4 regions of the Pseudomonas sp. Tn43 genome follow, and region 1 is predicted to be linked to each of the others. Evidence: predicted binding sites of a transcription regulator. Region 1 holds the regulator's gene; each other region holds the start of a gene.

Evidence for each region. Region 1 encodes sigma-54, which starts transcription at its own class of promoters, with help from an activator protein. Its sites were predicted from a motif close to ANTGGCATNNANNTTGCTNT; they were not measured.
Region 2: the regulator sigma-54 is predicted to act here: its motif matches at 2,326-2,345, upstream of FHW68_RS04390 (circularly permuted type 2 ATP-grasp protein).
Region 3: the regulator sigma-54 is predicted to act here: its motif matches at 3,095-3,114, upstream of nirB (nitrite reductase large subunit NirB).
Region 4: the regulator sigma-54 is predicted to act here: its motif matches at 4,518-4,537, upstream of glnK (P-II family nitrogen regulator).

What each region holds. Positions count from the first base shown of each region.
Region 1 covers NZ_JACHYG010000009.1:136,972-142,823, forward strand. The annotation lists gene FHW68_RS22015 (HPr family phosphocarrier protein) at 94-366, opposite strand; gene rapZ (RNase adapter RapZ) at 382-1,239, opposite strand; gene ptsN (PTS IIA-like nitrogen regulatory protein PtsN) at 1,242-1,706, opposite strand; gene hpf (ribosome hibernation-promoting factor, HPF/YfiA family) at 1,719-2,027, opposite strand; gene FHW68_RS22035 (RNA polymerase factor sigma-54) at 2,107-3,600, opposite strand; gene lptB (LPS export ABC transporter ATP-binding protein) at 3,787-4,512, opposite strand; gene lptA (lipopolysaccharide transport periplasmic protein LptA) at 4,512-5,060, opposite strand; gene lptC (LPS export ABC transporter periplasmic protein LptC) at 5,047-5,619, opposite strand; gene FHW68_RS22055 (HAD family hydrolase) at 5,627-5,852, opposite strand, start outside.
Region 2 covers NZ_JACHYG010000002.1:2,323-8,174, reverse strand. The annotation lists gene FHW68_RS04395 (alpha-E domain-containing protein) at 1-871, opposite strand, end outside; gene FHW68_RS04390 (circularly permuted type 2 ATP-grasp protein) at 884-2,293, opposite strand; gene FHW68_RS04385 (ribonuclease E inhibitor RraB) at 2,765-3,106, opposite strand; gene FHW68_RS04380 (hypothetical protein) at 3,322-3,555, opposite strand; gene FHW68_RS04375 (PLDc N-terminal domain-containing protein) at 3,859-4,050, opposite strand; gene FHW68_RS04370 (hypothetical protein) at 4,134-4,664, opposite strand; gene FHW68_RS04365 (ankyrin repeat domain-containing protein) at 4,816-5,334, opposite strand; gene FHW68_RS04360 (long-chain-acyl-CoA synthetase) at 5,447-5,852, opposite strand, start outside.
Region 3 covers NZ_JACHYG010000006.1:324,289-330,140, forward strand. The annotation lists gene nirD (nitrite reductase small subunit NirD) at 1-324, opposite strand, end outside; gene nirB (nitrite reductase large subunit NirB) at 324-2,885, opposite strand; gene FHW68_RS18060 (SCO family protein) at 3,665-4,270, shown strand; gene FHW68_RS18065 (copper chaperone PCu(A)C) at 4,270-4,743, shown strand; gene FHW68_RS18070 (TerC family protein) at 4,928-5,852, shown strand, end outside.
Region 4 covers NZ_JACHYG010000004.1:344,440-350,291, reverse strand. The annotation lists gene xerC (tyrosine recombinase XerC) at 1-649, shown strand, start outside; gene FHW68_RS13290 (HAD family hydrolase) at 646-1,350, shown strand; gene sutA (transcriptional regulator SutA) at 1,537-1,860, opposite strand; gene FHW68_RS13280 (secondary thiamine-phosphate synthase enzyme YjbQ) at 1,964-2,389, opposite strand; gene FHW68_RS13275 (ammonium transporter) at 2,604-3,941, opposite strand; gene glnK (P-II family nitrogen regulator) at 3,977-4,315, opposite strand; gene FHW68_RS13265 (accessory factor UbiK family protein) at 4,730-4,996, shown strand; gene FHW68_RS13260 (Bro-N domain-containing protein) at 5,472-5,852, shown strand, end outside.

The DNA of each region.
Region 1 (5,852 bases):
AAAGATCGCAGCCTCGTTTCACTCGACAGCTCCTACTGTATGCAGATCCTTGTAGGAGCTGTCGAGTGAAACGAGGCTGCGATCTTTTGACTTTTACTCGCCTTCGTCGAAGTAGTTGTTGATCAGCTTCACCAGTGCATCCAGCGCTTCCTGCTCCTTTTCGCCTTCGGTAATCAGGTGGATTTTGGTGCCCTTACCAGCGGCCAGCATCATCATTGCCATAATGCTTTTGCCGTCGATCATTGATTCCGGCGTACGGCCAACCCTGATCTGGCAAGGAAACTGACCCGCCACACCCACGAATTTTGCAGACGCGCGGGCATGCAAACCCAGCTTGTTGATGATTTCGATTTCCAGAGCAGGCATCGCGATGTGAATCCTTTAACTGAGGTCGCGGTGGCGGACCTGGACGTTCTTCAAGGTTTTTTGCAGGACCTGACCCAGACGTTCAGTCAGGTAGACAGAGCGGTGATGCCCGCCTGTGCAGCCAATGGCAATGGTGACATAGGCACGATTGCTGGCGGCAAAGCGGGGTAGCCACTTGAGCAAGTACGAAGAAATGTCCTGGAACATCTCTTCGACGTCCGGTTGTGCCGCCAGGTACTCGGCCACCGATTGATCGAGCCCGGACTGTGCTCGTAGCTCCGGCTTCCAGTAAGGGTTGGGCAGGCAGCGCACGTCGAACACCAGATCGGCGTCCACCGGCATGCCACGCTTGAACCCGAAAGATTCCACCAGGAACGCAGTGCCGGGCTCCGGCTGGTTCAGCAGGCGCAACTTGATGGTATCGCGTAGCTGATACAGGTTCAGATTGGTGGTGTTGACCTTGAGGTCGGCCAGATCAGCGATAGGCCCCAGCAGATTGCTTTCATCCTGGATCGCCTCCGCCAGCGAACGATTGGCGCTGCTCAGCGGGTGACGACGGCGAGTTTCCGAAAAGCGCTTGAGCAAGGTTTCTTCGTCGGCGTCCAGATACAGCACATCGCACTGGATATGTCGGCTGCGGACCTCTTCCAGCAATTCGGGGAACCGTGACAGGTGGCTTGGCAGGTTGCGTGCATCAATGGACACGGCCACCAGCGGTTGGGCCAGTTCGGTGTGGATCAGCGCGCGTTCGGCCAGTTCCGGCAGCAAGCCGGCAGGCAAGTTGTCGATGCAGTAATAGCCGTTGTCCTCGAGCACGTCGAGGGCGGTACTTTTACCTGAGCCGGAACGGCCGCTGACGATGATCAGGCGCATGATTAGTGACCGTTCTGCTCGTCCAGGACAACCTGATACAAGGCTTCGTTGCTCGGGGCACTGCGCAGTTTTTCACGCACTTCCTTGCGATCGAGCATGCTGGCGATCTGGCGCAGCAATTCCAGGTGGGCATCGGTGGCGGCTTCGGGGACCAGCAACACAAACAGCAGGTCAACCGGGGCACCGTCGATGGCGTCGAAATCGATAGGGGCTTCCAGGTGCAGCAACGCACTGATTGGCGAGGTGCAACCTTTGAGCCGGCAATGGGGAATGGCGATGCCGTTGCCGAAACCGGTAGAACCGAGTTTCTCACGGGCAATCAGGGCCTCGAAGACGTCCTGCATTTCCAGATCCGGTACTTCGCGGTGGATAAGGTTGGCAATTTGCTCGAGGGCTTTCTTTTTACTGCCACCCGGCGCGTTCACTTGGGAACGGCCGGGGGTCAGGATGGTTTCTAGTCGGATCATGGATTGGGGGTGTTAACGACCGGTCGCGCCCTGGAGGAGGCTCTGGGTCTTTTCCTTATGCTTTTTGAGTTGGCGATCCAGCTTGTCGGTCAGCAGGTCGATGGCGGCATACATGTCCGTATGCTCGGCATTGGCGACCACTTCTCCGCCGGGAATATGCAGCGTGGCTTCGATTTTCTGCAGCAGTTTTTCGACGTTCATCGTGACTTGCACATTGGTGATCTTGTCGAAATGCCTCTCTAATCGGTCGAGTTTTTCGCCGATGTAGGTGCGCAGGGGTTCGGTCACTTCCAGTTGGTGTCCACTGATGTTGACTTGCATACAGCTTCTCCTTCGTTGCCAGTGCATAAAGCGGCAGGCAGAAATGCCTGCCACTGGAACGCTGTGGCCAGCCCGGCGGTTACATCAACCGCTTCCGTTCGCTGGAAGGCGCGATCCCCAGGGATTCGCGGTACTTGGCGACGGTGCGACGGGCTACCTGAATGCCTTGTGCCTCCAGTAAACCAGCGATCTTGCTGTCACTCAACGGCTTTTTCTGATTTTCCGCAGCAACCAGTTTTTTGATGATCGCGCGGATGGCTGTGGACGAGCATTCACCGCCTTCTGAGGTGCTGACGTGGCTGGAGAAAAAGTATTTCAATTCATAGATGCCCCGCGGGGTATGCATGAATTTTTGCGTGGTCACCCGTGAAATCGTCGATTCATGCATGCCGACTGCTTCGGCGATGTCATGCAGCACCAACGGCTTCATGGCTTCGTCTCCGTACTCGAGAAAGCCGCGTTGATGCTCGACGATCTGGGTGGCGACTTTCATCAGGGTTTCATTGCGGCTTTGCAGGCTCTTGATGAACCAGCGAGCCTCCTGCAGCTGATTACGCATGAAAGTGTTGTCGGCGCTGGTATCGGCGCGGCGCACGAAACCGGCGTATTGGGCATTGACCCGCAGGCGTGGTACCGATTCCTGATTCAGTTCCACCAGCCAGCGTTCGTTGTCCTTGCGCACGATCACGTCGGGAACAACGTATTCGGCTTCAGTCGACTCGATCTGTGAACCCGGCCGCGGGTTGAGGCTCTGGACCAATTCGATGACCTGACGCAGTTCATCTTCCTTGAGCTTCATGCGACGCATCAGCTGGCTGTAATCGCGGCTGCCGAGCAGGTCGATGTAATCGGTAACCAGGCGCTTGGCTTCGGCCAGCCAAGGGGTCTTGGCGGACAACTGGCGCAGTTGCAGGAGCAGGCATTCGCCGAGGTTGCGGGCGCCGATGCCGGCGGGTTCGAATTGCTGGATGCGGTGCAGGACGGCTTCGATTTCGTCCAGTTCGATGTCCAGTTCCGGGTCGAAGGCTTCGAGGATTTCCTCGAGGGTTTCGTCCAGGTAACCCTGATTGTTGATGCAATCGATCAGGGTCACTGCGATCAGGCGATCGGTGTCGGACATCGGTGCCAGGTTCAGTTGCCACAGCAAATGGCTTTGCAGGCTTTCACCGGCCGATGTGCGGGTGGTGAAATCCCACTCGTCGTCATCATTGCTCGGCAGGCTGCTGGCGCTGGTCTGGTAGACGTCCTCCCAGGCTGTGTCGACGGGCAATTCGTTGGGGATTCGTTCGTTCCAGTCGCCTTCCTCGAGGTTGTCCACCGTCGGGGTGGTTTCCTGGTAAGAGGGCTCCTGAATATCGGGGTTGGGTTTCTGTTCGGCGCTATCGGCCAAAGGATCGGCGTTATCGAAGTCGTCGCCTTCTTCCTGGCGTTCGAGCATCGGATTGGACTCCAGGGCCTCCTGGATTTCCTGTTGCAGGTCCAGGGTCGACAATTGGAGCAGGCGGATGGCCTGTTGCAGCTGCGGTGTCATCGTCAGCTGCTGGCCCATTCTCAAGACTAGCGATGGTTTCATGGCAGGGGCTTAACACCTTATTCGCCGGCGCACATGCGCCATCCACTACAGAGCGCCGAAGCGCCAAACATAAGCAAATTATATGCCCGAAACTGAAGTGTTTGCCTAGAGCGCTGTAACAATAAAAAGTTATTGATTTTTTATTGAAGCGAGCGCTCCCTCGACGACCCGGGGCAGCTCAGGTGCCTACAGGCGGAACTCGTGGCCCAGATACACTTCCTTGACCAGTTCATTGGCGAGGATGGTGGCGGAGTCACCTTCAGCGATCAATTGACCATCGTTGACGATGTAGGCGGTTTCGCAGATATCCAGGGTTTCACGAACGTTGTGGTCCGTGATCAGCACGCCAATGCCTTTGGCCTTGAGGTGGTGGATGATTTGCTTGATATCGCCAACCGAAATCGGGTCCACGCCGGCGAAGGGTTCGTCGAGGAGGATGAATTTCGGGTTGGTAGCCAGTGCCCGGGCGATTTCCACGCGGCGGCGTTCGCCACCGGACAGGCTCATGCCGAGATTGTCGCGGATGTGATGAATGTGGAACTCCTGCATAAGGCTTTCCAGCTCTTGGCGACGACCGGCCTTGTCGAGTTCCTTGCGGGTCTCGAGGATGGCCATGATGTTGTCGGCCACCGACAGTTTGCGGAAGATCGACGCTTCTTGAGGAAGATAGCCGATACCCGCCTTCGCACGACCGTGCATCGGCTGGTGGCTGACGTCCAGGTCGTCGATCAACACGCGACCCTGATCAGCCTGTACCAGGCCGACAATCATGTAGAAACAGGTGGTTTTACCGGCACCGTTAGGGCCAAGCAGGCCGACGATCTGACCGCTGTCGATGGACAGGCTGACGTCGCGCACGACCTGACGGCTCTTGTAGCTCTTGGCCAGATGCTGAGCTTTCAGAGTTGCCATTACTGGGCCTTTTGCTCGTCGGTTTTCTTCTTCGGCTGGATCACCATGTCGATGCGAGGACGTGCCTCGGTGACCTTGTTACCCGTGGCGCGACCGGCGCTTGCAAGCTTTTTGGCCGTGTCGTAGACGATTTTCTCGCCTTGGGTGACGTTGTTGTCCTTATCGATGACTTTGGCGCGATCGATCAGCACGACACGGTTTTGCGAGGCGTGGTACTGGATCGTTACGCCGTAACCCTGGACCGGCTTGGTATCGCCCGCCGTTTGCAGTTGCTCGAAGTAGGCGAGGTTGCCCACCGAGGTCACCACGTCGATGTCGCCGGCCGGGGTGCGGGTGATGGTCACGGTATTGCCGGTGACCTTCATCGAGCCCTGGGTGATGATCACATCGCCCTTGTAGGTGGCAACGCCGTTCTTGTCGTCCAGTTGGGCATCGTCGGCCTGAATGCGGATAGGCTGCTCTTGATCGTTCGGCAGAGCCCAGGCGCTCACGCTTCCCAGTGCTGCGCCCAGACTGAGCAAAATAGGGAGAGTTTTAACGAGCCTCATACTGTCCTCTTACGTTCGATAGCAGGTGTATCCTGCTTTCTTTCAAGTACGCTTTCATTCCGTTGCCTGTCGATACACCGCCAGCGCCGTCGATTCTAACGGGTTGATCGGTCTGCGCATATTGCTCCTGCGGGAACACTGTCATACGGGTAGTAGTAATCAGGGTTTTGCGGTTTTTTTCGTCGAAACGCGTAATGCGTACCGAGTCAATCAGCTCGACCTGAGTGCCATCCGGGTTGACTTCGCCGCGCTCGCTCTGGACGTGCCAGGGGAATTCGGTGCCCCGGAACATGTTCAGGTCCGGATTGGTCAGCAACGTGACTTCGCTCGCTTTCACGTGTTCGACCTTGTCCGAGGTCATCTCGTATTGCAGTTTGCCGTCTGGCAGGTACTGCACGCTGTGGGCGTTGATGGCGTAATAGTCGATCGCGCTTTCATCGACCTTCACAACTGGCTTGTCGAGGAAGCGTTCCGGGCTGATGTTCCAGTAGCCGACCGCCGCAAAAATTGCAGCGATGCAACCAAACACCAGGATGTTACGAATTTTTTTGCTCAGCATGATGGGCTCACAGGTACGCGGCGTTGGCCGCATCAAGGTGGCCCTGGGCGCGCAGGATCAATTCGCAGAACTCCCGAGCGGCACCCTCGCCACCGCGGGCCTGAGTGATGCCGTGGGCGTGTTCGCGCACGAAACTGGCGGCGCTGGCCACCGCCATGCCAAGGCCGACACGGCGAATCACCGGCAGGTCCGGCAGGTCGTCGCCCAGGTAGGCCACTTGTTCATAGCTCAGG
Region 2 (5,852 bases), on a different contig from region 1:
GCAGGCCTTCGTCGAGGATTTCGTTGATACCGGTGTAGCGCAGGCGTGCGTCCATTTCTGCCGCCAACCGCTGGGCAGGACGACCGTTGGCTCCCGGCAATTGAGCGAGGATCTGGTCGATTTCTTCAGTGCAGGCCCGCAGGGATCGCGGCACATCGGCGCGCAGCAACAACAACTCGGCCACATGCCGGGCACCGGGAGCGTCGCGGTAAATCTCGGTGTAAGCCTCGAACGACGACAAGGCCCGCAGCAAGGCGCTCCACTGGTAATAGGCGTGAGCCGTGCCGTCGCTGACTGCTTCGGCCTGATCGCCGGCCATTTCGTAACGGGCGTCGAGCAGGCGCAACGTGTTGTCAGCCCTTTCGATAAAGGTGCCCAGACGAATGAAGCGGAACGCGTCGTTACGCATGATGGTGCCGTAGGACGCGCCACGGAACAGGTGGGAACGTTCCTTGATCCACTCACAGAAACGGCTCATGCCGTAGCGACTCAAACCCTGCTCGGCGATCCCGCGAATTTCCAGCCAGGTGGCGTTGATGTTTTCCCACATGTCGGCGGTGATTCGCCCACGCACCGCATGGGCGCTGGCTCGCGCGGCACCGAGGCAGCTGTAGATGCTCGCCGGGTTGGCCGCATCCAGGGCAAAAAAATGCAGCAGCCGTTCAGCATGCAGTTCGCCATGGCGCTCCAGGTAATCGTCCAGGGTGCCAGTGATCAGCAATGGCATGGCGAGTTCATGCAAGCCATCACCACGCCCGTCTTGCGGCATCAGTGACAGCGAATAACTGATGTCGAGCATCCGTGCGAGGTTTTCCGCCCGCTCCAAGTAACGCGACATCCAATAAAGATCCGAGGCAGTTCTACTTAACATGGCAGGCTTCCTTCAATCCTCGACCACCCAGGTGTCCTTGGTTCCACCGCCCTGGGAGGAATTCACCACCAGGGAGCCTTCGCGCAAGGCGACACGGGTCAAACCGCCGGGCACAACCCGGGTTTCGCGGCCAGACAATACAAACGGACGCAGGTCGATATGGCGCGGAGCGATGCCGTTTTCGACAAAGGTCGGGCAGGTCGATAAAGACAACGTCGGTTGAGCGATATACGCGTGGGGCTTGGCTTTGATCCGCTCACGGAAAGATTCGATTTCCGCCGCCGTCGCCGCCGGCCCCACCAGCATTCCGTAACCACCGGAGCCCTGGGTTTCCTTGACCACCAGTTCTGGAAGATTGGCCAGCACGTGGGACAGTTCGGAGGGATTACGACACTGCCATGTCGGCACGTTCTTCAGGATCGGCTCTTCATCCAGGTAGAAACGAATCATGTCCGTGACGAAGGGGTACACCGATTTGTCGTCCGCGACCCCGGTGCCGATGGCATTCGCCAGCACAACATTGCCGGAACGGTAAGACGACAGCAGACCAGGCACGCCGAGCATGGAGTCCGGGTTGAATGCCAGCGGATCGAGGAAGGCATCGTCGAGGCGACGGTAGATCACGTCGACGGCTTTCGGCCCGTCCGTGGTGCGCATGAACACCTTGTCATCGCGCACGAACAGGTCCGCACCTTCCACCAGCTCGACCCCCATTTCCCGAGCCAGAAACGCATGCTCGAAAAACGCGCTGTTGAAGCGCCCCGGCGTCAGCACCACCACGCTCGGGTTGTCGATCGGGCTGGAGCTTTTCAAGGTGTCGAGCAACAGGTTCGGATAGTGGTCGATGGGCGCGATGCGCTGGGCGGCGAACAATTCGGGAAACAATCGCATCATCATCTTGCGGTCTTCGAGCATATAGCTCACGCCGCTGGGGGTACGAAGGTTGTCTTCGAGCACGTAGTACGTGCCGTCGCCATCGCGCACCAGGTCGACACCGGAAATGTGGGAATAGATATCGCGGTGCAAATCCAGCCCCTGCATCGCCAACTGGTATTGCTCGTTGGCCAGCACTTGCTCGGCCGGGATGATGCCGGCCTTGATGATGCGCTGCTCGTGATAGAGGTCGGCAAGGAACATGTTCAATGCCTTGACCCGCTGAATGCAGCCGCGCTCGACGACCCGCCATTCACTGGCGGGGATACTGCGGGGAATGGTGTCGAAGGGAATCAGGCGCTCTGTCCCTTGCTCATCACCATAGAGCGTGAATGTAATCCCGGCACGATGAAATAACAGATCGGCCTCGCGTCGCCGTTGTGCCAAAAGCTCGTCAGGCGTTTCGGCCAGCCAACGTGCAAACTCCCGATAATGCGGGCGGACCTGGCCGCCGGCATCGTACATCTCATCAAAATAGGTGCGGATCATGCCGTACTCCTTGTCACATGGACATCCAGGCCTTCGCAAGGCCCGTGCCATCGGCATAAACGCTTTGATATCAATCAGTTGGATAATGACGCTGCGCGCACCGCACCAATCCTGTGCGGTAAATGCCCCAACCTGATTGCCCCCGCTTCATGGCGAAGCAATGCTGTCGCCTATCAGCAGCATAGCCAGAGTTGATTTCACTGCCCGGGCGGCGGTGCGGATAATCGGCACATTCGCTGGAAAACCTGATCGAACTTCCCTTTAGCCGCCTGCTCAGGCGGTTTTTTTTGCGTGTTTGAAACGTTATGAATCAAAAACCCAGATCAAAAGATCGCAGCCTCGTTCCACTCGACAGCTCCTACAGGAGAACGCGTGAAACGAGGCTGCGATCTTTTAAACCTTTGCAAACCGCAAAAACGAAAACGGCCAACCCGAAGGTCAGCCGTTGCTGAATTGTCACTGTTCATAACGTTATGCGAGTAGCCCTCGTACCTCCTGCTTGACGCCCCATCCTTCGATGATACCGCCCAGAGGCTCGACCACCGCCTCGAAGTCCTGCTCAAAGTCGCCGATCCCGTCGTAGGTGGCATACATCACTTTGCTCAGTTCCAGATGCCATGCGCCGTCATCGCGCACGCTGATCTGGGCATTCAAGGATTCACCACAAAAATGACCTGCCGCCCTGCGTGCCCGCTCCTCGTCCGGGAAAATGGCGTAGAACTCGATGGGATGGAATCGTGAAAAGTCGAAACCGCCTTCTTTCATGCGGCGCAGCACGCTGCTGCTGATGTCTTCTTGATAGGCTGTGCTCATGAAACGTCCCCCTCAGACTGATGGATAGACTTTCCGTATTCCCTGCACTTTCAACCGATTAGTGAAAGCGATACGGCAACAGAGGTTGCCGACGGGAAACAAGCATGTAGCTGACAAGACCAGACCTTAGCGAGTCATTCGCTGATCTCGCTTGCAGAGTAGCCTCAAGACAGAGCTGCTGCCAAGGTCTGGGTGTGAATGTGACAAGAGATGTATCAGATCGGGGTAATACTGATGATTTCGATGCTGTTCTGGGATTTCAGACTTTTGACGGTCGGATCATCGGTACGCCCCTCCAGATCATTGAGATCCAGTTCGGCCGCGACCGGCAGGCACCGGGCGCGAATGAGTTTGGCGGCCTGCTCGCTATTCGGGCATTCCTCGCACTCGAAGAGTTCGTCCACTGTTTCACCGTGATCATCCACGAAAGTGATTTTCCACTTTTGCATCGGTGCCTCCTCGATAAACCCATGGATGGGCTTACTTCTATCTGGACTTTACCCCTGACTGATCGTTCAACGGATTACCGCGTGTCGGCATGAAAAAACCCAGAACCTGAGCGACGCTTGCTCGCGAAGTCGACAGATGGATTGACTGAATATACAGGTCGAACCTCACGTCATGGCTCGGCCCAATCCTGTGGGAGCGTGGCTTGCCCGCGACAGGATCGCCGCGTTACAGCTGACAGACCGCAGCGCCTGCATCGCGGGCAAGCCACGCTCCCACAGGTTCAGTGTTACAGGCCAAACCAATCAAATCCGCACGTCACCCCTTGGCCCGGCGATGGCCCAGATGATCAGGCCCAGGACCGGCAGCAGCAGGATCAATAACACCCAGAGGATTTTCATCCCGGTCTTGGCGCCACTTTTAAGCACGTTGATGATGGCCCAGATATCCAGGGCAAGAATAATCAGGCCAACCAGGCTGTTGAACGTTGAACCCATGGTGACGCTCCCGAAGAGTGATACGCCCTCTTAGGATAGTCGGGCCTTGCGAGGGTTCCGTTTTATTACCGTCCTGCACAGCTTCAGACGTGGATCGCCACTTTCAGCGCTTCCAGGGATGGCGCCGCGGCGATGCCAACTTCGGCGCACAACTCCAGCACCCGTGGCACGTCGTTTCCGTAGACCAGCACCATTTGCAACTCGTCGTCGAGCAGCTGGCTGAAGTTCATCAGTGTGTAACCGCCGTTTTCCTTGTTCAGGCTGCTCATCTGCACCTGAATGCGGTTGAGCGCTGTCAGGGCTTCGGTCTTGGCCAGTTGCTTGGGTTTGATGTTGAAATCGACGCCGGGGCCGAACGAAGCGACGATTTGCGCAAACAGGTCCATGTAGGTATCGGCCTGGAACAGCACGGTTTCCGGCAAGCTGCCGACGACGACCCATTCGCCCAACGGGATCGGGAAAGTGTCGTCGTAGTTGATGTCTGGATTGGCCGTCAGAAAAGCTTCTGGATCCGCATAGGCCTGAGCCGCTTCGTCAGCGACTTTCAGGATTTCGTCCTCGCTCATGCACCCGGAGCTGATTTTGCTGATGAGTTCGACGAGTGCGGCTTTCATGAGGTGGATCCTGTAGCGAGGGAGATTTGAGGGCGCGAAGGATAACGCAGGTTAAGCATGAAAACGAAAAGATCGCAGCCTTCGGCAGCTCCTACATTGGTATGACGTGCGCTCTGTAGGAGCTGCCGAAGGCTGCGATCTTTTAATGTGATCAGCCAAGCAATTTCTGCAATTGTGCGGTGGTATCCACCGCGCCCATGGTTTTGGCCGCGTCCAGCGCGGATACGCCGTTGGCATCCTTGGCCTTCGGATCGGCGCCTTTGCTGATCAGGTAGTCGACGATTTCGACGCGGTTGAACATGGCCGCCATCATCAATGCCGTGCGACCGTCGAAGGACGAACCTTCCACTTGTGCGCCACCTTCCACCAACGCCTTGACCACCGCCAGATCACCCTTGAATGCCGCGCCGGCAATCGGGCTCTGGCCGTTGTCGTTGCGAATTTCAGGATCAGCCTTGTGCTCGAGCAGCACTTTTACCGTGTCGACATGGCCGTGGTACGCGGCGAGCATCAGCAAGGTGTCGCCCTTGTGGTTGCGCAGGTTCGCCGGCAAGCCCTTGGTCAGCAGCGCAGCCATCATGGCCGCATCGCCTTCGCGCGCTTTATTGAACACCTGTTCGGCAAATTCAGCAGCCTCTTCGGGTGTCATCTGGCGGCTTTTGTCTGACATTGGTGACTCCACATTCGGTCAATCGGAAAGCCCATAGTTTCCCGAGCGCTCAAGAACCTGTCACTTCTTTTTTCTCATGCCCGGTCATAGCCACATTTAATAAGCGCCGCATTCAATAGCGGTATTTGCCGCCCTGGATCTCCGCCAGCACCTGCTCGGTGACTTGCACGTAAGTCTGAGTGCCCGGCAACCAGGCATAAATCGGATCATCGCCGGTTTTGTTCGGGTCGAAGGCTTCATCCTTGAGCCGAGTTTTCTGGTATTTGAAGGTCCCGGTGGTTTCCATTTTCACTTTCACTCGCAGAAAAAGCGGCACTGCATAGGCAGGCAGTTGCTGCCTGGCGAAAGCCAGCAACTCGCTGAAGTCCAGGGTCGCCAGGGATTCGGCCGGCGTAATTGCCGCCATCCCGGCACGCCCGTTGGTATTGTGGATTTCCACGCCATAGGCCACGGCTTCGGCAATGTGCGGATGTTGCAGCAGAATGTTCTCAACCTCGGTGGTCGAGACGTTTTCGCCC
Region 3 (5,852 bases), on a different contig from region 1:
CTCCGGGTATTCCAGGCAACTGCCGTCCTCGAGACGGAAATGCTGCTTGTAGATAGGCGACGCCACCACCAGATCACCCTTGAGGCTGCCGATCAGTCCGCGGCCGATGACGTTCGCGCCGGATTGCGGATCATGGTTGTCGATGGCGTAGAGGGTGCGGCCCTCGGCCTGTGGCAGGTAAAACAGCGCCACCTGCGCGCCGTCGAGCCAGACGACAACGCCGGAGTTGCTGACCAGATCCTGCTGGCTGCACACCGCCTGCCACGCCTGAGCATTGGCCGCGGTTGCAGGGACTTCGACACGCTGGGTATTGGACTGACTCATCAGGCATTCTCCTCGGTGACAGGGATAAGGTTGAGTTCGGCGGCCATGATCGGCCGGCGTTGACCGCGTTCCTGAACAAAATGGATGTCCGGGTCCGGGCGCTGATCGTTGACGAAGGTGCGGAAGCGCTTGAGTTTTTCAGGGTCTTTGAGGGCGTTGGCCCATTCGCATTCGTAGCGGTTGACCACCAGTTGCATCTGCGATTCGAGCTCCGCGCCGAGGCCCAGGCTGTCGTTGATGATGACGTCCTTGAGGTAATCGAGGCCTCCTTCCAGGCTTTCGCGCCAGACCGAGGTGCGCTGCAACTTGTCGGCGGTGCGGATGTAGAACATCAGGAAGCGGTCGATGTAACGGATCAGCGTTTCGTCGTCCAGGTCAGTGGCGAACAGCTCGGCATGACGCGGACGCATACCGCCGTTACCGGCCACGTAGAGGTTCCAGCCGTTCTCGGTGGCGATCACGCCTACGTCCTTGCTTTGCGCCTCGGCACATTCTCGGGTGCAACCGGAGACGGCGAACTTGAGCTTGTGCGGTGAGCGCAGGCCTTTGTAGCGATCCTCGAGGGTCAAGGCCATTTTCACACTGTCCTGCACGCCGTAGCGGCACCAGGTGCTGCCCACGCAAGACTTCACCGTGCGGGTCGATTTGCCGTAGGCATGCCCGGTTTCGAAACCGGCCTCAATCAGCTCGGACCAGATGTCCGGCAACTGATGCAACTGTGCGCCGAACAGATCGATCCGCTGGCCGCCGGTGATTTTGGTGTAGAGGTCGTATTTCTTCGCCACCACGCCAATCGCAATCAGCTTGTCGGCGGTGATCTCGCCCCCGGCGATACGCGGTACCACCGAATAGGTGCCGTTTTTCTGCATGTTGGCCATGAAAGTGTCGTTGGTGTCCTGCAACGGCACCAACGAGGCATCCATGATCGGTTGGTTCCAGCACGAGGCGAGGATCGAACCCACCGCCGGTTTGCACACGTCGCACCCGGTATGACCGCGACCGTGCTTGGCCAGCAGTTCTTCGAAAGTGATCACCCCTTCTACCCGCACCAGCGCATAAAGCTCCTGCCGGGTGTAGGCGAAGTGTTCACACAGGCTCTTGTCGACACTGACACCACGGGCAATCAGCTCATGTTCGAACACTTGCTTGAGCAGCCCCGCGCAACCCCCGCAACCGGTGCACGCCTTGGTCTGGGATTTGAGCAGGCCCAGGTCGGTGCAGCCGCCGTCGATGGCTGAGCAGATCGAGCCCTTGGTAACGTTATGGCACGAACACACCGTCGCGGCCTCAGGCAGCGCGCCCGGGCCCAGGGTTGGCGCGCCGGTCGACGATGGCAGAATCAGGCTGGCCGGTTCCGACGGCAAGGCAATGTCGTTCTGCATGTATTGCAGCAACGTGTCGTAATAGCTGTTGTCGCCGACCAGCACTGCGCCGAGCACGCGCTTGCTGTCAGCATCCACCACCAGACGACGGTAGCTGGCCGTCGCTTCATCGATGAACTGGTAGCTGCGCGCACCCGGGGTCTGGGCATGGGCATCGCCGATGGAGCCGACGTCAACGCCGAGCAGCTTGAGCTTGGTCGACATGTCGGCGCCCTGGAACGGCTCCGCCACTTGATTGCACAGCAGCGTCGCGACGCCACGGGCCATCTGATAACCAGGGGCGACCAGACCAAAGAGGCTGCCATTCCAGGCGGCACATTCGCCAATCGCATAGATATTCGGATCGCTGGTCAGGCATTGATCATCAATCACCACGCCGCCCCGTGGCCCGATGTCCAGCGCGCATTGGCGGGCCAGCGCATCTTGCGCACGGATCCCGGCGGAGAACACGATCAGGTCGGCTTCGAGGAATTCGTCATTGGCAAAATTCATCCGGTAACGGTACTGCTCGCCGGCAGTGATCGATTGCGTGCCCCGGGACAGATGCACACTCACGCCGAGCCGTTCGATTTGCGCCTTAAGCGCCAGGCCACCCTGCTCGTCCAGCTGCACCGGCATCAGGCGCGGGGCGAATTCCACCACATGCGCTTCCAGGCCAAGGCTTTTCAGGGCGTTGGCGGCTTCCAGACCGAGCAAACCACCACCCACCACTACGCCACGCCGGGCATTGGCCGCCGCGGCACGAATCGCGTCGAGGTCTTCAAGGGTGCGATAGACCAGGCGTGAGTCGCCTTCTGCACCTTCAATAGGCGGCACGAAAGGATAAGAGCCGGTGGCCAAAACCAGTTTGTCGTACGCGACGCAACCTTGTGCGGTAATCACTTGACGGCGGTCACGGTCGATTTCCAGCACCGGCACGCCCAGGTGCAGAGTGACGCCCGGCGTCTGGTACAAAGAAGCTTCACCCAAGGCCAGCGACTCGGCATCGCGACCGCCGAAATACTCGGACAGATGCACCCGGTCATAGGCACGCATCGGCTCTTCGCTGAACACATGCAGCCGGTAATGGTCGAGGGCGCCGCGCTCGATGAGCTGTTCGACACAATGATGTCCGACCATGCCATTGCCGATCACGATCAGCGTTTGCAGTTTATTCAATGCGGCAACATTGGAATTCATAGTAAGCACCCAGCCAAAGCCAATCACGGTTAAAAAAGCAAAAAAAAACGCCTGAAACCTCTCGGTTCCAGGCGTCTTTGCCTGTTCTTCGCGGTGTTCGACCTGGCGCCTTCGCCGGATCCACCGATGTTGCCCACGACCTGCTCGGCCGGTCGATCTTCGTTGATCGACGGGGCTGCCCATCTGTTATCGATGGACCTGAGGGGAACAATGCAGCCTTTGTGCCAGTCTGCAGTTTATGATTTCCTCAGTGTTGGAACATCGACCATCTGAACGATGGAAGAATGCGATGAAGACCGCGATCCAGGCGGGTCTCATCAGGCGAGAGTCAACTTTGCAGGTCTGCGCGAGCGGCTAGGCAAATGGTGGAATTGGAGGAAGGAATAGCTCAGCAAACCGCTTCGCACTGGTGCACGTTGTCAGGCCTGCTCTTTAAAAGTGCATTCAGCTACGTTCTATTTGGGTTTGAGCAATGCCAGTGAGTTAAGCGCGTGTTTAAAAGCCACCCAATCCCTAATGCGATTTGTAGCAGCTATCGAGCCTGCGAGGCTGCTGCTACGAAGAGCGCGTCGCGGCTTAACTTACCGGTATCTGCAATGCGTCCGTGCATGGGGCATTGAATTTTCATGTATCCCGAGGCCGCGACCTTTTGGCGCATGACCGGCGGGCCATCGATTGAGCGCCATAGCGCAACAGTTTGTTAACATCCGTGCGCTTTTTTTTCGTCTGATTGATCAGCCACTGTAGATTCCCGGTCGCTACACAGGATGCTTTTTTCCATGAGTACGTTGTATACCCGTCGTGCGGTCCTGCAAGGCATGAGCCTGTTGAGCCTTGGCCTGCTCGCCGGCTGCGATGACAGCAGCAAGCTGTCGTTCAAGTACGGCAAGGACCTCAGCGACAAGATCATGGGGCGTACCTTCAAACTCAAGGACGCCCAAGGCGAAACCCGGATGCTGGGCAGCTACCGGGGCCTGATGCCGATGGTTTTTTTCGGTTTCACCCAATGTCCGGCGGTCTGCCCGACGACGCTGGCCCGTGCGGCACAGGCGAAAAAACTGATGGGCCGCGATGGCGAACGCCTGCAAGTGATCTTCATCACCCTGGACCCCGAACGCGATACGCCGCAAATGCTCGACGCCTACGTCAAAGCCTTCGATCCAAGTTTCGAGGCGCTGTACGGCACGCTGGAAGAAACCGCCGCCACCGCCAAGGAGTTCGGTGTGTTCTTTGAAAAAATCCCGAGCGGCTCGACCTATACCCTCTCCCACACCGCGACCAGCTTCGTTTTCGACTCCCGAGGCACTTTGCGCCTGGGGCTGTCCGCGTCCCTTACCGCTCAAGAGTGTGCTGAAGACCTGCTCACCGTCATGGAGGTCTGCTGATGACTTCAATCTACGCACCACGTATTAAACAGTTGACCCTGGGCCTTTTCCTGATCGGCATGGCCTGGCAGGTGGGCGCCCAAACCCGGGTGAACGACGCTTGGGTTCGCGCGACGGTGGCCGGCCAGCATTCGACCGGCGCCTTCATGACCCTGCAGGCCGACAGCGACAGCAAACTGCTCAGCGTGCAGTCGCCGGTCGCAAACACCGTGCAAATTCACCAATCCAGCATGAAAGACGATGTGATGAGCATGAGCCAGGTCGAGTCCGTCGCGCTGCCGGCCGGCAAACCGGTGAGCTTTGATCCCCATGGCTACCACATCATGCTGATGGACCTGACGACTCAGGTTAAGGAAGGCGATAAAGTGCCCCTGACCCTGACCGTGGAAAACGCCAAGGGCGAAAAAGAGACGATCAAGGTTGACGCCCAAACTCGGGCGCTCGGCATGCAGGATCACAGCAAGATGCATTGAGAGGCTCAATCCTGGCCCGTCTGAACGCCACTGTTGCGGTGGTGTTCGGCTCGCGTTGAGAATTATCAGCGACACTTCGTCAATAACGAATTATTGGTAAAGAATATTCGATTTTTCTTCGCTGCAACCTCCCCGCTAGCATGATTCCGTCGACTCCAGAATAAGTCCAGACAAGGAGAACGACATGCAACCCTTGAACATTGGTGAACTCTGGATGTGGGTCGCCTTCATTGTCTTTGTCGTCGCCATGCTGGCGGTGGATCTGTTTGTCTTTGGCGGGCGCAAAGCGCATCGGGTATCGGTGCGCGAGGCGTCGTGCTGGGTGATTGCGTGGTGTGCACTAACGCTGACCTTCGCCGGATTGCTCTGGTGGTACTTGCATGGCGAGTTCGGGCCTGAGATTGCGCGACGCAAAACACTGGAATTCTTCACGGGCTATTTGATCGAACAGTCGCTATCGATCGACAACATGTTTGTCTTCGTGATGATTTTCAGCTACTTCGCCGTACCTGCGGAGTTACAGCGTCGAGTGTTGCTGTACGGTGTGCTCGGGGCCATCGTGATGCGTGGGATGATGATTCTCGCGGGTGTGTGGCTGGTGTCGCAATTTGCGTGGTTGTTATATGCGTTCGGGGTGTTCCTGATCATCACCGGAATCAAGATGCTGGCATTCGCCCATCAGCGGCCTGATCTCGATAAAAATCCCTTATTGCGTTGGATGCACGGCCGTCTGCGCGTCACCGACGAGTTTCATGGCGATCACTTCTTTGTGCTGAAAGAGGGTCGGCACTGGGCGACGCCAATGTTTCTGGTACTGGTGCTGATCGAGGCCAGCGATCTGATGTTTGCAGTCGACAGCATCCCGGCAATCTTCGCCATTACCACCGACCCGTTCATTGTGTTCACCTCGAACATCTTCGCGATCATGGGCCTGCGCGCCCTGTACTTTTTGCTGGCCGACATGGCTGACCGTTTCCATCTGCTCAAATACGGTTTGGCGATCGTACTGGTGTTTATCGGCGCCAAAATGACGCTGATACCGTGGCTTCACATGCCAATCGAATGGTCGCTGGCCGTTGTCGGAGGGATCATTCTGACTTCGGTGCTGT
Region 4 (5,852 bases), on a different contig from region 1:
GAACCGCGAAGGTCTGTGCGATCACGACCCGGCCAACGGCCTGGCGCCGCCCAAGGGCGAACGTCGCCTGCCGAAAACCCTCGACACCGACCGCGCGCTGCAACTGCTTGAGGGCGCGGTGGAGGACGATTTTCTCGCGCGTCGGGATCAGGCGATTCTGGAGCTGTTCTATTCCTCCGGCTTGCGGCTTTCGGAACTGACCGGGCTCAACCTTGATCAGCTGGACCTGGCTGACGGTATGGTTCAAGTGCTGGGCAAGGGCAGCAAGACGCGGCTGTTGCCGGTGGGTAAAAAGGCTCGCGAAGCGCTGGAGCTATGGTTGCCTTTGCGGGCAATGACCAACCCGGCGGACGACGCAGTGTTTGTCAGCCAGCAAGGCCGGCGCCTCGGTCCACGGGCGATTCAGGTACGGGTCAAGGCTGCCGGCGAGCGCGAACTGGGGCAGAACCTGCACCCGCACATGTTGCGACATTCCTTCGCCAGCCATTTGCTGGAGTCCTCTCAGGACTTGCGGGCGGTGCAGGAACTGCTCGGCCACTCAGACATCAAGACCACCCAGATCTATACCCATCTGGACTTCCAGCACCTGGCGACGGTCTACGACAGCGCCCATCCACGGGCCAAACGCATTAAAGGCGACGATTCATGACCATCCAATTGATCACCTTCGACCTCGATGACACCTTGTGGGACACCGCCCCGGTGATCGCCAGCGCCGAAATCGTATTGCGTGAATGGCTGACCGAGCAAGCGCCGACCCTGGGCGCAGTACCGGTGGAACATCTGTGGTCGATTCGCGAACGGGTGCTGAGCCACGAACCGAGCCTCAAACACCGCATCAGTGCCTTGCGTCGGCGGGTGCTGTTCCATGCACTGGAAGAAGCCGGTTATGGACATGCTGAAGCAGCCGACCTGGCCGATCAGGGTTTTGAAGTGTTTCTGCATGCACGGCATCAGCTGGAGATCTTCCCGGAGGTGCAACCGACCCTGGAAACTCTGGCCAATCACTATGCGCTTGGCGTGGTGACCAACGGCAATGCCGATGTGCGTCGATTGGGGCTGGCAGATTATTTCAAGTTTGCCCTGTGCGCCGAAGACATCGGCATCGCCAAGCCCGATGCGCGACTCTTTCATGAAGCATTGCTGCGGGGCGGCGCAACTGCCGAAACCGCAGTGCATATCGGTGATCATCCCGGCGATGACATTGCCGGCGCCCAGCAGGCGGGATTGCGGGCAATCTGGTTCAACCCGGCGGGCAAGGTGTGGGAAGCAGAGAAGGCGCCGGATGCCGAGATTCGCAGTTTGACCGAGTTGCCGGGGTTGTTGGCGCGCTGGAATTCGGTTTTGTAGCGGCTTTGAGATCGCCTTCGCGGGCAAGCCTCACTCCTACAGGATTTGCGTCATGCGCGATATTTGCGAACGACACAAATCCTGTAGGCGCGAGGCTTGCCCGCGAAGCTCTTCGGCCCATTTATCCTTCCCCATGAAAAAGCCCGCAGCGACGGCGGGCTTTTTCAGCAAGCAAGAAGCAGGCGCTTAGATAGGCCGGCTGCCGTACTTGTTATCAGGCTTTTTGGGAGGATCGGCGACCACATTGGCCTCCACTTCCTGCACCTTGCCGCCCCGTGCAAGAAACTCTTCCATGGCCTTGGCCAGGGCGTCGCGTTCCTTGTTCTTGGCTTCGACGCTCGGCAGCTCATCGACCGATACCGCAGCCTTGGCCTTGCCTTTGGCAGTCGGAACGGGCACATCACCGCCGTCGTCTTCAGCGACGTCTTCTGCCGCCGCATCAAGGCCTTCTTCGGTTTCGTCTTCGTCGCCTACTTCGAGGTCGTCGTTTTCCAGATCATCGTCGCTCATGTTCTACCTCATGACTTGCGAAAAGCAAATTAGTTATAGCCCAGCTTTGCTGTCTGTCGACGGCTGCCGGAAAAAATCAACCACCACTGGTGACCAGCGGTTTTCATGCCCCTTCACCGTGCACGGTGGCGAGGACTTTACGGGCACCGCCGTGATCACGGTGCTCGCCCAGATAAACACCTTGCCAGGTCCCCAACGCCAGTCGGCCTGCCGAGATCGGCAAACTGAGCTGACAGCCAAGTACGCTGGCCTTGAAGTGCGCCGGGAGGTCGTCCAGGCCTTCGTCGTTATGCTCATAGCCGTCTGTTCCTTGTGGGATCAGACGATTGAAAAATCGTTCGAAGTCGCGACGTACCGCCGGATCGGCGTTCTCGTTGATGGTCAACGACGCCGAGGTATGCTGTAGCCACAAATGCAACAGACCGACCCGACACGCCTTGAGTTCAGGCAAGCCGGCGAGCAATTCATCCGTTACCAGATGAAACCCCCGGGGCCGTGCTCGCAAGGTGATCAGAGTCTGTTGCCACATACTGTTCTCCGCACGTTCGGGGCGCATTCTAGCGCGCTCTGGAAAAAAACAAAGGCCCTAATATTCCTTCAATCATGTAAGCCATTGGCCGCGTAAAAACCCCCGTCGCAAACGGGACTGAACGTGTATGAAAAAACCTTTCAGCCCTTCCTTCACTGACAAATCCCAGACAAAAAAATGCCCGGCAAGCCGGGCAATTTTTTCATGGGCGTGCTTACAAGTTGTAGCCGCGTTCGTTGTGAAGCGCCAGATCGATGCCGACAGCTTCTTCTTCCTCGGTGATACGCAGCCCCATGACGGCATCCAGGACCTTGAGGATGATGAACGTGACGATCGCGGTGTAGATCACCGTGAAGCCAACGCCTTTGCACTGGACCCAGACTTGTGCACCGATGTCGGTGACGGTGCCGAAGCCACCAAGAGCCGGTGCCGCGAATACACCCGTCAGGATTGCGCCGAGGATACCGCCGATGCCGTGCACGCCGAAGGCATCCAGGGAGTCGTCATAACCGAGTTTGCGTTTCAGGGTGGTGGCGCAGAAGAAGCACACCACGCCCGCCGCCAGACCGATCACCAGAGCGCCCATCGGGCCCACGGTGCCGGCCGCCGGAGTGATTGCAACCAGACCGGCCACCACACCCGAAGCGATACCCAGTGCGCTTGGTTTGCCGTGCGTGATCCACTCGGCAAACATCCAGCCCAGCGCCGCCGCAGCGGTGGCGATCTGGGTGACCAGCATCGCCATGCCGGCAGTGCCGTTGGCGGCGGCAGCGGAACCGGCGTTGAAGCCGAACCAGCCGACCCACAGCATCGCGGCGCCCATCAAGGTATAACCAAGGTTGTGCGGGGCCATCGGGGTGGTCGGGAAACCTTTACGCTTGCCCAGCACCAGGCAGGCAATCAGGCCAGCCACACCGGCGTTGATATGCACCACGGTGCCGCCGGCGAAGTCGAGAACGCCCCAGTCCCACATCAGGCCGCCGTTACCGGACCAGACCATGTGCGCGATCGGTGCATAAACCAGGGTGAACCAGATGCCCATGAAAATCAGCATGGCGGAGAACTTCATCCGCTCGGCGAAAGCACCGACGATCAACGCGGGGGTGATGATGGCGAAAGTCATCTGGAAGGTAATGAAGACCGCCTCGGGGAACAGTGCCGCGGGGCCGGTCAGGCTCGAAGGCGTGACACCGGCGAGGAACGCCTTGCCCATGCCACCGAAGAACGAGTTGAAGTTGACGACGCCCTGTTCCATGCCGGTGGTGTCGAACGCAATGCTGTAGCCATAAATGACCCACAGAATGCTGATCAGACCGGTAATGGCGAAGCACTGCATCATCACGGAAAGAATGTTTTTCGAGCGAACCATGCCGCCGTAGAACAGCGCGAGACCGGGAATGGTCATGAACAGCACGAGGGCTGTCGAGGTCATCATCCAGGCGGTGTCGCCGGAATTGAGGACTGGGGCCGCCACTTCGTCTGCCGCCATGGCCAGGCCGGGCATTACGAGGGACAACAGGGCTCCTAGCCCTGCGATTTTACGCAGAGTCATATTGTTTTCTCCTGGGGCGTTGGGTTTGTGGCGGCTTAGATTGCGTCGGTATCGGTTTCGCCGGTACGGATGCGAATCGCCTGTTCCAGATTGACCACGAAGATCTTGCCGTCACCGATCTTGCCGGTGTTGGCGGCCTTGGTTATCGCCTCGATAACCCGGTCCAGATCCTTGTCGTCAATGGCGACATCGATCTTCACCTTGGGCAGGAAATCGACCACGTATTCCGCGCCGCGATACAGCTCGGTGTGACCCTTCTGCCGGCCGAAGCCTTTGACCTCAGTAACGGTAATGCCCTGCACGCCGATTTCGGACAGCGACTCGCGCACGTCGTCCAGTTTGAACGGCTTGATGATGGCAGTGACTAGCTTCATGAAACTCTCTCCCGAATTGGTGGACTTGCCCCAGGAAAACAAACCCGACTCAAGTCTAAGCGCAGTGCCTGGCTTTGTAACGCATCGTCGGCCTTACCTGCCGTCCGACGCCAGCGAACCACTCCGCACGAAACATCCCCCGTTCCGCTTGGCGCACTGCATTCGTCACAGCGACTGCATCAGTGCATGGGTCACCAGCGACTAAGCAGAAAGCTTGCCATCTATCCAAATCCCATTGATTTCAATGCCTTGGCCGCGGCCGAAGCGCCTTCCGCCCGATTGAGGCAACCGTTACGCACAACAACAGTGCGCGGCCGCCCACTCGATTGCGCGAAAAGCGTGCATCGCAGTTGCCGAGATTGACTATAGACACTGCGTGATACACTGCTCGCCATTGTTGACAGGACATTTCCCATGCTCGCGCCCAAAGATTTCCTCGACGCCCTGAGCGGCACCGCTTCCCGCCTCTTCAGCGGCGACACCCCACTGCCGAAAAGCGAAATCGAAAGCCAGTTCAAGGCTCTGTTGCAGAGCGGCTTCAGCAAGCTGGATCTGGTCAGCCGGGAAGAATTCGATAGCCAGATGGTCGTACTGGCACGCACCCGCGCACGGCTGGAGAGCCTGGAGGCGAAAGTGGCGGAGCTTGAAGCGAAGCTCAATCCATCTGCTGACGCCGAGTAAGCCGCTCATTCCCACGCTCTGCGTGGGAATGCTGCCAGGGACGCTCCGCGTTCCGCCCCAGATGTGACGCAGAGCGTCACGGGATGCATTCCCACGCAGAGCGTGGGAACGATCATTCAATGTTTTCTGTAGGAGCTGCCGAAGGCTGCGATCTTTTGATCTTTAAGCCCTCAATAACCCCGGCAACGTCCTACAAGAAAACCACCGCCGTCCGATTGCGTCGCAAAGCCCCGGTTTCTAAGCTCACTCAATGCTGAATGTTCAGCACTGGGTTTGGCGACCCGGAAGCTTAAGGCGCACGACGACCATCCGGTGGCGGACTTATTCCCGCCACATCGAGTCATGGCGGTTGTGCGTGGGAGATCTTCGGATCTGCCGGGTTCCTTTTGCTCCGGTTCGCCAACCCGCGTACAGCTGCCACCCAATCGTTTGGCGACGATTGACGGCAGCCCCTTTAGCAAAAGGAGCTGTATCAATGAATAGCGATGACGCTTATCTGATTCCCCACGTCTTCACCCGCCACAAACTCCACCTCCACGCCCTTCTCCTGGAAAACCAACCCTGGTTCAGCGCCCGAGACCTTGGCCGACTGCTACGTCTCTTCCTCGACGAACGAGCGCTACGCAAACTCGATCCCGACCAACACCAAACCGTACAAATGCTCATCCACGGAGCCATCGAAAACACTCTGCTGATCAGCGAGTCCGGCATCTACGCGTTACTGATCTACCACTACTGCCCCGAATACCGAGGCCTGCGCGAATGGCTGACCCACGACGTGGTCCCAGCGCTCAGAGACGCCCAGCAATCTGCCTCAACAGAGCGCCCGATACTGAGCCTGCTGAATTGGCCGCAG